3 regions of the Streptomyces sp. NPDC001678 genome follow, and region 1 is predicted to be linked to each of the others. Evidence: riboswitches for the same ligand, from Rfam matches in the RefSeq annotation. Region 1 holds a riboswitch; each other region holds the start of a gene.
What was found. Region 1 has a riboswitch for cobalamin ahead of ACFYZR_RS17100 (HoxN/HupN/NixA family nickel/cobalt transporter). Riboswitches for the same ligand answer to the same signal wherever they lie in the genome.
Positions count from the first base shown of each region.

Region 2: another riboswitch for cobalamin. It lies ahead of ACFYZR_RS00325 (cobalamin biosynthesis protein); the one in region 1 lies ahead of ACFYZR_RS17100 (HoxN/HupN/NixA family nickel/cobalt transporter).
Region 3: another riboswitch for cobalamin. It lies ahead of metE (5-methyltetrahydropteroyltriglutamate--homocysteine S-methyltransferase); the one in region 1 lies ahead of ACFYZR_RS17100 (HoxN/HupN/NixA family nickel/cobalt transporter).

Region 1 covers NZ_JBIAUP010000007.1:117,749-122,120, forward strand. The annotation lists gene ACFYZR_RS17095 (NAD-dependent epimerase/dehydratase family protein) at 1-897, opposite strand, end outside; gene ACFYZR_RS17100 (HoxN/HupN/NixA family nickel/cobalt transporter) at 952-2,076, opposite strand; cobalamin riboswitch at 2,106-2,318, opposite strand; gene ACFYZR_RS17105 (APC family permease) at 2,468-4,072, shown strand; gene ACFYZR_RS17110 (YIP1 family protein) at 4,145-4,372, shown strand, end outside.
Region 2 covers NZ_JBIAUP010000001.1:56,861-61,232, forward strand. The annotation lists gene ACFYZR_RS00315 (anion permease) at 45-1,304, shown strand; gene ACFYZR_RS00320 (hypothetical protein) at 1,331-1,561, shown strand; cobalamin riboswitch at 1,799-1,921, shown strand; gene ACFYZR_RS00325 (cobalamin biosynthesis protein) at 1,980-2,942, shown strand; gene ACFYZR_RS00330 (cobyric acid synthase) at 2,939-4,372, shown strand, end outside.
Region 3 covers NZ_JBIAUP010000012.1:70,350-74,721, reverse strand. The annotation lists gene ACFYZR_RS24020 (aminotransferase class IV family protein) at 1-8, opposite strand, end outside; gene metE (5-methyltetrahydropteroyltriglutamate--homocysteine S-methyltransferase) at 85-2,427, opposite strand; cobalamin riboswitch at 2,588-2,735, opposite strand; cobalamin riboswitch at 3,059-3,145, shown strand; gene ACFYZR_RS24010 (CbtB-domain containing protein) at 3,208-3,447, shown strand; gene ACFYZR_RS24005 (CbtA family protein) at 3,467-4,225, shown strand.

The DNA of each region.
Region 1 (4,372 bases):
GCCGCCGTACGCGGCCGACAGGGCCAGCGCCATGTCGGCGATCGTCCTCGGCTCGCCGCTGCCGCAGTTGTACGGGCGTGCCAGGCCCGGCTCGCGGCCCGCGAGCGCCTCCAGGGCGAGGACGTTCGCGGCGGCGACGTCCCGGACGTGGACGAAGTCCCGGCGCTGGCCGCCGTCCTCGAAGACGCGCGGCGCCTCGCCCCGGGCGAGGGAGGAGCGGTAGAAGGAGGCGACGCCCGCGTAGGGAGTGTCGCGGGGCATCCCGGGACCGTAGACGTTGTGGTAGCGCAGCGCCACGGCCGTGCCGTCGGTGGCCCGGGCCCAGGCCGCGGCCAGGTGTTCCTGGGCGAGCTTGGTCGTGGCGTAGACGTTCCGGGGGTCGGCGGGGGCCTCTTCGCCGACCAGGCCGGGGACCAGTTCCCGGGCGCAGTCGGGGCAGCGGGGCTCGAAGCGGCCCGCCGCCAGGTCAGCCGCCGCCCGGGGGCCCGGCCGCACCCGGCCGTGCGCGGGGCAGTCGTACCGCCCCTCGCCGTAGACGACCATCGAGCCGGCCAGCACCAGCCCCCGCACCCCGGCCTCCGCCATGGCGGCGAGCAGGACCGCCGTACCGAGGTCGTTGCAGCCCACGTAGGCGGGGGCGTCGGCGAAGTCCTTGCCGAGGCCGACCATGGCGGCCTGGTGGCAGACGGCGTCGACGCCGCGCAGCGACCGGGCCACCGCGGCCCGGTCGCGCACGTCGGCCTCGTACCACTCGACGCCGTGGGGCCGGGGCGGGGCGGTGGGGTGGGCGGCGGGCAGCAGGGCGTCGAGGACGACGGCTTCATGGCCCCGGGCGGTCAGGGCCCGGACGATGTGCGAGCCGATGAAGCCCGCGCCTCCGGTGACAAGTACGCGCATGCCGCCGACGTTAGGGCCGGCGGCACCCGGAAGGCCCCTGCGCGCCGCCGTTCGTCACCGGTCCGTAAGGGCTCCGGCGGCGGTCGTCCGGGCCGCCCAGCGCTGTTCGACCTTGGCGAAGCGCCAGTAGCCGAGGGCGGCGGCCCAGACCACCACGAACAGCCCGACGATGACGAAACCGACGTTGTCGAGGTTCAGCCCCGCGATCCAGCCGGTCACCGCGTCGTCCAGATCGAGTTTCTCGTGGAGCACGCCCACCAGCTCGATGGTGCCGATGAGGAAGGCGACGGCGATGGACAGCCCGGTGATGGTGAGGTTGTAGTAGACCTTTCTGACGGGGTTGGAGAACGCCCACTGGTAGGCGAAGTTCATGAACGTGCCGTCGAGCGTGTCGAACAGGCTCATGCCGGCGGCGAACAGCAGCGGCAGGCACATGATCGCGTACCAGGGCAGCCCGGCGGCGGCGCCGCTGCCCGCCATGACCATCAGGGTGACCTCGGTGGCGGTGTCGAAGCCCAGGCCGAAGAGGAAGCCCAGCGGGTACATCTGGCCGGGGCGGGTGATGGAGCGGGTGAAACGGCCGAGGAGGCGGTTCATGAAGCCGCGCGAGTCGAGCTGCTTCTCCAGTTCGGCCTCGTCGTAGCGGCCCTCGCGCATGGCGCGGAAGACCCTCATGATGCCGGCGAGGGCGACGAGGTTGAGGAGGGCGATGAGGTAGAGGAAGCCGCCGGAGACCGAGGTGCCGACGACACCGAGGGTCTGATGAGTGGTGGAGTCCTCGTTCATCAGCGTCCCGGCCAGCCGGGTGCCCCCGCTGACCAGCAGGGTCAGCAGGACGACGACGCTGGAGTGGCCGAGGGCGAACCAGAAGCCGACGGAGACCGGGCGTTTGCCGTCCGCCATCAGCTTGCGGGTGGTGTTGTCGATGGCGGCGATGTGGTCGGCGTCGAAGGCGTGCCGCATGCCGAGGGTGTAGGCGGTGACGCCGAGGCCGACGCCGAAGGCCTTGGAGCCGACGGTGTAGTGGTTCGGCACGACCAGCAGGAAGAGCACGCCGAAGGCGACGACGTGGAGGGCGACGACGACGGCCAGCAGGCCGGCGGTCCGCAGGGTGTCCTCACGGCGCCAGCGGAAGGCGGGCGCGGACGGTTCGGTGGACGGGTCAGTGGATATGGACATCTTGGGGTGAACGCTCCAGCACCTCGTGGATCATTTCGAGATGCCGTGGCCGGTCTCCTGGCTTACGGGTGACTGGCGTTACCGCCCCGCCTTCCCGGCAGCCGGACGCTGCCAGTGGCTCCGCGCGCCGGGGCGCGCGGAAGAGGACGGTCACTCCCCGATCACAGTGGCGAGGGCCGCTCCGGAATCGGCCCACGAGGGCCTCACCGGTCTTCCCGAACACCACGGCCGGGCAACCATAACGTCCCGGCCGGGCTCCGGGGCGAGAATGTGGCACTTGCCATCTCCTCGCAGCAAGGTCCGACACTTCGCAGGTGATGGACGTGCCGGGCGGCCCGGTGTACGAGTGCAGGAACACCTCGACGGACGGACGCGAGAGGGCTGAGCGCCAATGGCGGGCACGGCAGGGGACATCGAGCGGGGGCCCGGGCGACCGGAGCCCGAGGTGCCGGAAGAGCGGGCGGCGTTCGTCCGCCGTATCGGGCTGTTCCAGGCCACCGCCATCAACATGAGCCAGATGTGCGGCATAGGACCGTTCGTCACCATTCCCTTGATGGTGGCCTCCTTCGGCGGGCCGCAGGCGGTCATCGGCTTCGTCGCCGGGGCGCTGCTGGCCCTGGCCGACGGGCTGGTGTGGGCCGAGCTGGGCGCGGCGATGCCCGGCGCGGGCGGCAGCTACGTCTATCTGCGGCAGGCGTTCCAGTACCGCACCGGCAGACTGGTGCCGTTCCTGTTCGTGTGGACGGCGATGCTCTTCATCCCGCTGGCCATGGCCACGGGTGTGATCGGCTTCGTCCAGTACCTGGGCTACCTCTGGCCGGGCATGACACAGACCCAGGGCGATCTGACGGGCCTGGCGTTCGTCGTGGTGGTCGTCGGGCTGCTGTGGCGGCGGGTGGAGAGCATCGCGCGGATCACGGCCGTGCTGTGGGGCGTGATGATCGTCTCCGTCGTCCTGGTCATCGTCGCCGCGTTCACCCACTTCAGCCCGGACCTGGCCTTCACCTACCCGGCGGGCGCCTTCGACCTCACGACCGGTCAGTTCTGGCTGGGCTTCGCGGCGGGCCTGACCATCGGCATCTACGACTACGGGGGCTACAGCACCGTCGCCTACATGGGCGCCGAGATCAAGGACCCCGGGCGGGTCATGCCACGGTCCATCATCTACTCGATCCTCGGCATCATGGCCATCTACCTGCTGCTCCAGATCGGCACCCTGGGCGTCGTCGACTGGCGGCAGATGCTGGACCCGGACTCCACGGCCGGGTCCTCCGTGGCCTCGGCGGTCCTGGAGCAGACGTGGGGCAAGGGCGCGGCGGACGTCGTCACCGTGCTGATCCTCGTCACGGCCTTCGCGTCGGTCTTCACCGGACTGCTGGGCGGCTCGCGCATCCCCGTGGACGCCGCGCGGGAGAACGTCTTCTTCCGCCGCTTCGGCGCCCTCCACCCACGGCTGCGCTTCCCGGTGCTGCCCCTGACGACGATGGGACTGATCTCGGCGATCGGCTTTCTGATCGGCCGTCACACCGACCTGGCGACGATCATCCAGTTGCTGATGGCGGTCATGGTGATCCTCCAGGCGCTGTCGCAGGTGCTGGCCGTGACCGTGCTGCGGCGCCGGCAGCCGGGGCTGCCGCGCCCGTACCGGATGTGGCTCTATCCGCTGCCGAGCCTGGTGGCGCTGGCGGGCTGGCTGGTGATCTACGGCTTCGCCGACCGGAACTCCCCCGGCCGCCATCCCATCGAGTGGTCGCTGGCCTGGGTGGGCGCCGGGTGCGTGGCCTTCGTGCTGTGGGCGGCGCGGGAGAAGGTGTGGCCGTTCGGGCCACGGGAGATCAGCGAGGACTACCTGCCCGCAGCGACCTTGGCGCCCGGGCTCGGCGAGCCCGTGACGGCCGTCCCCGACAGGCCCGCGGCCGACGCGGGGGACGACGATCCCGACCCCGGTACGGACCCGGGTACGGGCCCCGGCGGCGTGGCGCCCACGCCCGCCTGACGGTACGTCCGCTCCACCGGCCGGGCCGCCCGGACTCCTGCGGTCCGGCCGAACGGTGATAAAACGGCACCCATGCCTGTGACCACTGCCCCTCCCCCGCCCGTCCCCGGTGCCCAGCCGCGCAAGCTGCTCTGGCACCGCCTCATATTCGGGCTCTGGTACCGGCCCGTCGAGGTCCTCGACGAGGCGCGGGACCGGAGCGTCTGGGGAGCGGCGGCCTTCCTGTCCCTGCTGTGCGGGGCGCTGGGGACGCTGGCCAACGACTCCTTCTGGGTGCAGTGGGGGGTCAGCCCCGTGCTG
Region 2 (4,372 bases), on a different contig from region 1:
CTACGGTCGCCGCGTACTGACCATCGAACTGATTGCCTGGGTGAATGGAAAACATCACGCTTCTCATCGGGATCGTGATCGTCACGGCCTTGGTGTTCGACTTTACGAACGGCTTCCACGACACGGCCAACGCCATGGCCACCACCATCTCGACCGGAGCGCTCAAGCCCAAGACCGCAGTGGCCATGTCGGCCGTGCTCAACCTGGTCGGGGCGTTCCTGTCCGTCGAGGTCGCGAAGACGATCTCCGGAGGCATCATCGATGAGAGTGCCGGCATCAGACCAGAGGTGATCTTCGCCGGGCTGGTCGGCGCGATCGTCTGGAATCTCCTGACCTGGCTGGCGGGCCTGCCCTCCAGCTCCTCGCACGCCCTCTTCGGCGGTCTGATCGGCGCCACCGTCGCGTCCGTCGGCTTCGACGCGGTCAACGCCGACAAGGTCGTCATGAAGGTCCTCATCCCCGCGGTCGCCGCCCCGATCGTGGCGGGCATCGCCGCCTGGGCCGCCACCCGCCTGACGTTCCGCCTGACCAAGGGCCGCGACGAGCAGGAGACCGCGAAGGGCTACCGCGCCGGCCAGATCGCCTCGGCCGCCCTGGTCTCCCTCGCCCACGGCACCAACGACGCCCAGAAGACCATGGGTGTCATCACCCTGGCCCTGGTCACCGGCGGCGTCGTCGCCCCGCACTCCGACCCGCCGCTGTGGGTCGTCGTCTCCGCGGGCCTGGCCATCGCGCTCGGTACGTACCTGGGCGGCTGGCGCATCATCCAGACGCTCGGCAAGGGTCTCGCCGACATCAAGCCGGCGCAGGGCTTCGCCGCCCAGACCGGTGCCGCGACCGTGATCCTCGCCTCCTCGCACATCGGCTTCGCGCTCTCCACCACCCAGGTCTGCTCCGGCTCGATCATGGGCTCCGGCCTGGGCCGCAAGGGCGGCGTGGTGCGCTGGTCGACCGCTGGCCGCATGGTCGCCGCGTGGGGCCTGACCCTCCCGGCCGCGGGCCTCGTCGCCGCCGGCGCCGCGCTCCTGGCCGACCAGGGCGACTGGGGCATCGCCGCCGTCGCCGTCCTGGGCCTCGGGGTCTCCGGCGCCATCTGGGCGGCCTCGCGCCGCAAGCCGGTCACCCACGACAACGTCAACGACCCGGGCACGCCGCAGGGCCTCCCCGAGGAGCCCGTCGGTGTCGTCACGGCCGCCCTTCAGGCCGTGGCCCCGCCGCCCGCCGGCTCCCTGACCCCGGCCGCCGCCCAGGTCACCCCGGCACCCGCCACCCCGGCCGCCCCCGCCGCCGCGACGACCGGCTGACGCCGGGCAACGGAGGAAGAACCACCATGCACATCGACTGGGCAGCTCTCGGCCAGGTCTTCGGCGTGAGCCTCGTGGTCACCGTCGGCCTCGTGGGCGTCTTCACGCTCGGCATCCTCGGCACGTCCCGCAAGCCGGAGGCCGCGGGCGCCACTTCCGCGACCGGCTCGCCTCTTCTGACCCGCACCGGCGCGTACGCGTGCTTCGCGCTGTGCGCGGCGGCGGTGGGCTACGGGATCTATCTGATCGTCGCCTGACGGGCACACCGCGTGCGTTCGCGGAGGGGCGGGACCGGGTTCTCCGGTCCCGCCCCTCCGTCGTCTCCCGCCCGCCCCTCCGTCGTCGGCGCGCGCTGCCGGGCGTCCGGGCCGTGGGCGAGAGAGCGGCGCATATGTCTTGAGGTCGGCCCGACGGCGCCAGTAGGAGCGCAGGTCAGGGCGAGTTGACGCCCCTTCCCGCCCCATGGTGGACTTCCGGAGCCAAACGGCGACAGCAGAGGAAGCCGGTGCGAATCCGGCGCGGTCCCGCCACTGTCACCGGGGAGTGTCCCCCCAACCGATGGCCACGGCGCGAGCCGGAAGGCCGGGGGCGGCGCGGATCCGGGAGCCAGGAGACTCTGGTCGCCGGTCGACGTCGAGCCAGGGCGCGGACCCTGAGTGAGGACACCGCTTCGCCATGCCCGGCAGCGATCGCTTTTCCTTCGCGTACGGCGCCGCCCTGGGCTTCGCCTGCGACCAGCTCCTCGGCGACCCCCGCCGCGGTCACCCCGTGGCCGCGTTCGGGCGGGCCGCGCAGGCCGTCGAGCGGCGGCTGTGGCGCGACCACCGGGGCTACGGCACCCTCCACACCTTGGTCTGCGCCGGTGGCGCGGTCGCCGGGGCCGGGCTGCTGGCCCGTGCCGCGCGACGTCACCGCGCGGCCGACATCGCGCTGACCGCCGCCGTCACGTGGTCCGTCCTGGGCGGCACGTCCCTGGGCCGGGAGGCCCGGGCCATCGGCGGGGCGCTGGCCGCCGGGGACCTGGAGGTCGCCCGGGAGCGGCTGCCGCACCTGTGCGGCCGCGACCCGCAGGCGCTGGACGCGCAGCAGATCGCCCGGGCCGTGGTGGAGTCCGTCGCCGAGAACACCTCCGACGCCGTCGTGGGCGCCCTCGTCTGGGGCGCCCTGGGGGGCGTGCCCGGGCTCGTGGGCTTCCGGGCGGTCAACACCCTCGACGCCATGGTGGGTCACAAGTCGCCCAGGCTCCGGCGGTTCGGCTGGGCGTCGGCCCGGCTCGACGACGTCGTCGGCTGGCCGGGCGCCCGGCTGACCGCCGCGCTCACGGTCCTCGCCGGGCCCGATCCGCGCGGCGCCCTGCGCGTGGCCCGGCGCGACGCCTCCCGCCACCCCAGCCCCAACGCCGGGCCGGTCGAGGCCGCCTTCGCCGGGGCCCTGGGCGTCCGCCTGGGCGGCACCCTCGCCTACGCCGGGCGCGTCGAGCACCGCCCCGTACTGGGCGGGGAGAACCGTCCCGTGCGGACGGCCGACATCGAGCGCGCGGTCCGGCTCTCGCGCCGGGTGTCGCTGCTGGCCCTGGGGACGGCGGTTGCGGTTCGTACGGTGGGCAGCCTGTTCAGGAAGGCGGGGAGGAATCGGTGACAGTCTCGGTGACAGCCGACAGGAGCGGGCGTACGGGCCCGCCGGGCGGGGGCCTGCTGGTGGCCGGGACCACCTCGGACGCGGGCAAGAGCGTGGTCACGGCCGGGATCTGCCGCTGGCTGGTCCGCAAGGGCGTCAAGGTCGCGCCGTTCAAGGCGCAGAACATGTCCCTCAACTCCTTCGTGACGCGCGACGGCGCGGAGATAGGGCGCGCGCAGGCCATGCAGGCCGCCGCCGCCCGCGTCGAGCCGAGCGCCCTCATGAACCCGGTGCTGCTCAAGCCCGGCAGCGACCGCAGCAGCCAGGTCGTCCTCATGGGCAAGCCGGTGGGCGAGCTCAGCGCCCGCGGCTACCACGCGGGCCGCCAGGAGCAGCTGTTCGGCACGGTGACGGAGTGCCTGGCCGAGCTGCGGCGCACCCACGACGCCGTGATCTGCGAGGGGGCCGGCAGCCCAGCCGAGATCAACCTGCGCCGCTCCGACATCGTCAACATGGGCATCGCCCGGGCCGCGCGCCTGCCCGTGGTCGTGGTCGGCGACATCGACCGGGGCGGTGTCTTCGCCTCCTTCTTCGGTACGACAGCGCTGCTCTCCCCCGAGGACCAGGAGCTGATAGCGGGTTACGTGGTCAACAAGTTCCGGGGCGACGTGAGTCTGCTGGAGCCGGGGCTGGAGATGCTGCGCGACCTGACGGGCCGGCGGACGTTCGGCGTGCTGCCGTTCGCCCACGGCCTGGGCATCGACGAGGAGGACGGCCTGCGCGTGTCCCTGCGCGGCGCGGTCCGCGAGTCCGTGGTCGCCCCGCCGCACGGCGCGGACGTCCTGCGGGTCGCCGTGTGCGCGGTGCCGCTGATGTCGAACTTCACGGACGTCGACGCGCTGGCGGCCGAACCGGGCGTCGTCGTGCGGTTCGTGGACCGCCCCGAGGAGCTCGCCGACGCCGACCTGGTCGTCGTACCGGGCACGCGCGGCACGGTACGGGCGCTCGCGTGGCTGCGCGAACGCGGGCTCGCCGACGCGCTCGTACGGCGGGCGGCGGAGGGCCGCCCGGTGCTGGGCATCTGCGGCGGCTTCCAGCTGCTGGGCGAGCGGATCGACGACGAGGTCGAGTCGAAGGCCGGCACGGTCGAGGGCCTGGGCCTGCTGCCGGTGCGCGTGCGGTTCGCGGTCGGGAAGACCCTGGCCCGCCCGGTCGGCGAGGCCCTGGGCGAGCACGTCGAGGGGTACGAGATCCACCACGGCGTCGCCGAGGTGCTGGGCGGGGCCGAGGCGTTCATCTCTGATGACAAAGGACACAGCCTGGACGGCTGCCGGGTGGGCGCGGTGTGGGGCACGCACTGGCACGGCTCGCTGGAGAGCGACGGCTTCCGCCGGGCGTTCCTGCGCGAGGTCGCGAAGGCGGCCGGACGGGCGTTCGTCCCCGCCCCCGAC
Region 3 (4,372 bases), on a different contig from region 1:
TCGGCCATGCGGGCAGTCTCTCAGCCGTCGAGGAGACGGGGTGCCCCCGGTTGATGACGACCCGGGGGCACCCCGTCCCGCGCCTTACGAGGAAGAGGAAGAGGACGAGGAAGAGTCCGGGAGTTCCTCCCGCAGCGTGCGCGCCGCCTTCACCAGGTGTTCCAGCGAGGCGCGGACCTCGGGCCAGGCGCGGGTCTTCAGGCCGCAGTCGGGGTTGACCCACAGCCGTTCGGCGGGGATGGCCGCGAGGCCCCGGCGCAGCAGGGCGGCCGCCTCGTCGGTGCCGGGGACGCGGGGCGAGTGGATGTCGTAGACGCCGGGGCCCACCTCGCGGGGGTAGCCGGCGCCCGCGAGTTCGCCCGCGACCTGCATATGGGAGCGTGCCGCCTCCAGGCTGATGACGTCGGCGTCGAGGTCGTCGATGGCCTGGAGGATGTCGCCGAACTCGGCGTAGCACATGTGGGTGTGGATCTGGGTGTCCGGGCGGACGCCGCCGGTGGTCAGGCGGAAGGCCTCGGTGGCCCAGGACAGATAGCCGGGGCGGGCGGCGGCGCGCAGGGGGAGGGTCTCGCGGAGGGCGGGTTCGTCGACCTGGATCACGGCGGTGCCCGCCGCCTCCAGGTCGGCGACCTCGTCGCGCAGGGCGAGCGCGACCTGGCGGGCGGTCTCGGCGCGGGGCTGGTCGTCGCGGACGAAGGACCAGGCGAGCATGGTGACGGGGCCGGTGAGCATGCCCTTGACGGGGCGTGCGGTGAGGGACTGGGCGTGGGTCGTCCAGCGCACGGTCATCGGCTCGGGCCGGGAGACGTCGCCGGCCAGGACCGGCGGGCGGACGTAGCGGGTGCCGTAGGACTGGACCCAGCCGTGCCGGGTGGCGAGGTAGCCGGTGAGGCGTTCGGCGAAGTACTGGACCATGTCGTTGCGTTCGGCCTCGCCGTGGACCAGGACGTCCAGGCCGGTCTTCTCCTGGAAGGCGACGACCTCGCGGATCTCGGCCTCGATGCGCCGCTCGTAGGCGTCGGTGTCGATGCGCCCGGCGCGCAGGTCGGCGCGGGCGGTACGCAGTTCGGTGGTCTGGGGGAAGGAACCGATGGTGGTCGTGGGCAGCGGGGGCAGGCCCAGCCGGGCGCGCTGGGCGGCCGTCCGCTCGGCGTAGGGCAGGGAGCGGCGGGCGTCGTCGCCGGTGACGGCGGCGGTGCGGGCGCGGACGGCCGGGTCGTGGGTGAGGGCGGAGCCGGCGCGGGAGGCCAGGTCGGCGCGGTTGGCGGTGAGTTCGGCGGCGATCGCGGCGGTGCCGTGGCCGAGGCCGCGGGCGAGGGTGACGATCTCGGTGGTCTTCTGGCGGGCGAAGGCGAGCCAGCGGGCGATCCGCGGGTCGATGTCGTGTTCGGCGGTGGCGTCGAGGGGGACGTGGAGGAGGGAGCTGGAGGCGGCGACGTCCACGCGGTCGGCGAGGCCGAGGAGGGTGGCGAGGGTGGCCAGCGACGCCGTCAGGTCGTTGATCCAGATGTTGCGGCCGTCGACGACGCCCGCGACGAGCCGTTTGCCGGGCAGTCCGCCGACGGCGGCGAGGTCGTCGAGGTTGGCGGCGGCGGGGCCGGTGAAGTCGAGGGCGAGGCCGTCGACGGGGGCCTTGGCCAGTACGGGCAGGGCCTCGCCGAGCCGGTCGAAGTAGGAGGCGACCAGCAGCTTCGGGCGGTCCGTGCGGCCGCCGAGGTCGCGGTAGGCGCGGGCGGCCGCGGTCAGTTCGGCCGGGGTGCGGTCCTGGACGAGGGCGGGCTCGTCCAGCTGGACCCACTCGGCCCCGGCGGCGCGCAGCGCGGTGAGTACGTCGGCGTAGACGGGCAGCAGCCGGTCCAGGAGGGTGAGCGGGTCGAAGCCGGCCGGGGCGCCGGGGGCGGGCTTGGCGAGCAGGAGGTAGGTGACCGGCCCGACGAGGACGGGGCGGGCGGCGAGGCCGAGGGCCAGGGCCTCGGCGAGTTCGCCGAGCTGTTTGGCGGGGTCGGCGGTGAAGACGGTGTCGGGGCCGAGCTCCGGGACGAGGTAGTGGTAGTTGGTGTCGAACCACTTGGTCATCTCCAGGGGCGCCACGTCCTGGGTGCCGCGTGCCATGGCGAAGTAGCCGTCCAGGGGGTCGGCGGCGAAGGCGGCGCGGTGGCGGGCGGGGATCGCGCCGACCATGACGCTGGTGTCGAGGACGTGGTCGTAGTACGAGAAGTCACCGGTGGGGACCTCGTGGAGGCCGGCGGCGTCGAGATCGCGCCATGTGGCGGCGCGCAGTGCGGCGGCGGTCCGGCGCAGGGCGTCGGCGGTGACGGCGCCCTTCCAGTAGCCTTCGACGGCCTTCTTCAGTTCCCGGTCCCGCCCTTGGCGGGGGTAGCCGTACAGGGTGGCCCGGGCTGCCGCGGCTGCGGACTTGCTGGTCACGGAACTCTCCTTCGCGAGCTCGTCTTCACAGGATCCTGGAAGGGCCGCGAGGGGTCGCGCCGGTGCGGGCGAGCCGACGGGTGCTCGTCCGTGCGCGCCGACCCGCCCTCGGGGTCACCGGGATCTCCGCGCGCGGTGCGTTCGCGCGCGGGCAGCGGGCAGGTCTTCGGACTCGCGGGCGCGTCCACCCGAGGGCGGACACCTAGTGGCCGTCGCTTCCCGGGCCCTGTCGGGCCCAGTGCGTATGACGGCGGTCGTTCCCGCTCACCGCTGCGGGGCAGTCCCGGATTCCCACCGGGTTCCCTCTTGCGACGCGTCTGCCTGGCGGGCAGGGCGAACCGGCTGCGTGGCCAGCGTAGGCACAGAAGTCGCCCGCCGAACAGCCCTGTTCACATACCGGTCACACTCGGGTGGCGAAGGAGGCGGAGCGGTCGGGGAGGCGGAGCGGTCAAGGAGGCGGAGCGGTCGGGGAACGGTCGCTAAGCGGGCGCGGGCCCGGCGCAGGCCCCGTGCGGGTCCAGCGCACGCTCCAGGGCGTGCGCGCCGGTCGTACGCCGGTACGCGTCCCCCCGCCCCATGGCGCAATGTTGGCCTGAACGGTACGGTCGCGTGGACATGACGACGGGGTGACGGAAGCCGGTGGGAATCCGGCACGGTCGCGCCACTGTGAATCCGGCCGAGCGCTCGTGGCAGCGCGGTGACGCCCGGGGAGTCAGACCCGCCTCCCGTCGTCCAGGAACCCCTAGTTCTGGGACGCGTGTTTCCCCAGGAGGTTTGATCATGGCCTATTCCGCCGCTCCCGTGTCCGGCGCTCCCACGTCCGGCTCGTCCGCCCGGCCGGAGATCGCGCCGATATCCCTCAAGGCGATCGCCCCGTGGGCGGTCTTCTTCGGCCTTCTCATGCTGATCCTGCTGTACTTCGTCGGCGCCGAGCAGGGCGCCACCTCGCTGCTGTCCGGCGAGGGCGTCCACGAGTGGGTCCACGACGGACGCCACCTGCTCGGCTTCCCGTGCCACTGACCCCCGGGGAGTCCGACTCGTGAATACCGTCTCCGTACGGTCGCTGCTGGTGCGCGGCATGCTCGCCGGGCTGGCGGCGGGGTGCCTCGCGTTGCTCGTGGCCTATCTGCTCGGTGAGCCGTCCGTGGACAAGGCCATCGGCTTCGAGGAGGCCCACAGCCACGACGACCACGGTGTGGAGCTGGTCAGCCGCACCCTCCAGTCCACCGCCGGGCTGGCGACCGGCGTCCTGGTCTACGGCGTCGCGCTCGGCGGCATCGCGGCGCTGGCCTTCTGCGTGGCCCTGGGCCGCATCGGCCGGATCGGCCCGCGCGCCACGGCGGCCCTGCTCTCGCTGGGCGGGCTGCTGGTGGTCTATGTGGTGCCGTTCCTCAAGTACCCGGCCAATCCGCCGTCCGTCGGCGACCCCGACACCATCGGCAAGCGCACCGCACTGTACTTCCTGATGATCGTGCTCAGCGTCCTGCTGGGCGTCGCCGCGATCTTCCTGGGCCGTGCGCTGGTCCCCCGGCTGGGCGGCTGGTGGGCCGGCGTCGTAGCGGTGGCGGCGTTCGCCCTGATGGCGGGGGTGGCGTACGCCGTCCTGCCCGTGGTCGACGAGGTGCCCGCGGACTTCCCGGCCACCGTGCTGTGGCGGTTCCGCCTCGCGGCCCTGGCCATCCAGTGCGCCCTGTGGGCGGGCTTCGGGCTGCTCTTCGGGCACCTGGCGGAACGGCTGCTCGTCCACCGGGCCGGGCCCGACCGCTCGGCCCAGGGGGCGGCCGAACCCGTCTCCTGACCGATTCCGCTTCCCCGTCCTTCTCTCATCCCTCACCCGTCCCCGGCGTGCGGGGCGGCCACCCGGCCGCCCCGCACGTTTTTTCGACTCTGGACTTAGTAGGACGTCCAACTATATGTTCGGGTGCACCACGAGGACGGACAGGAC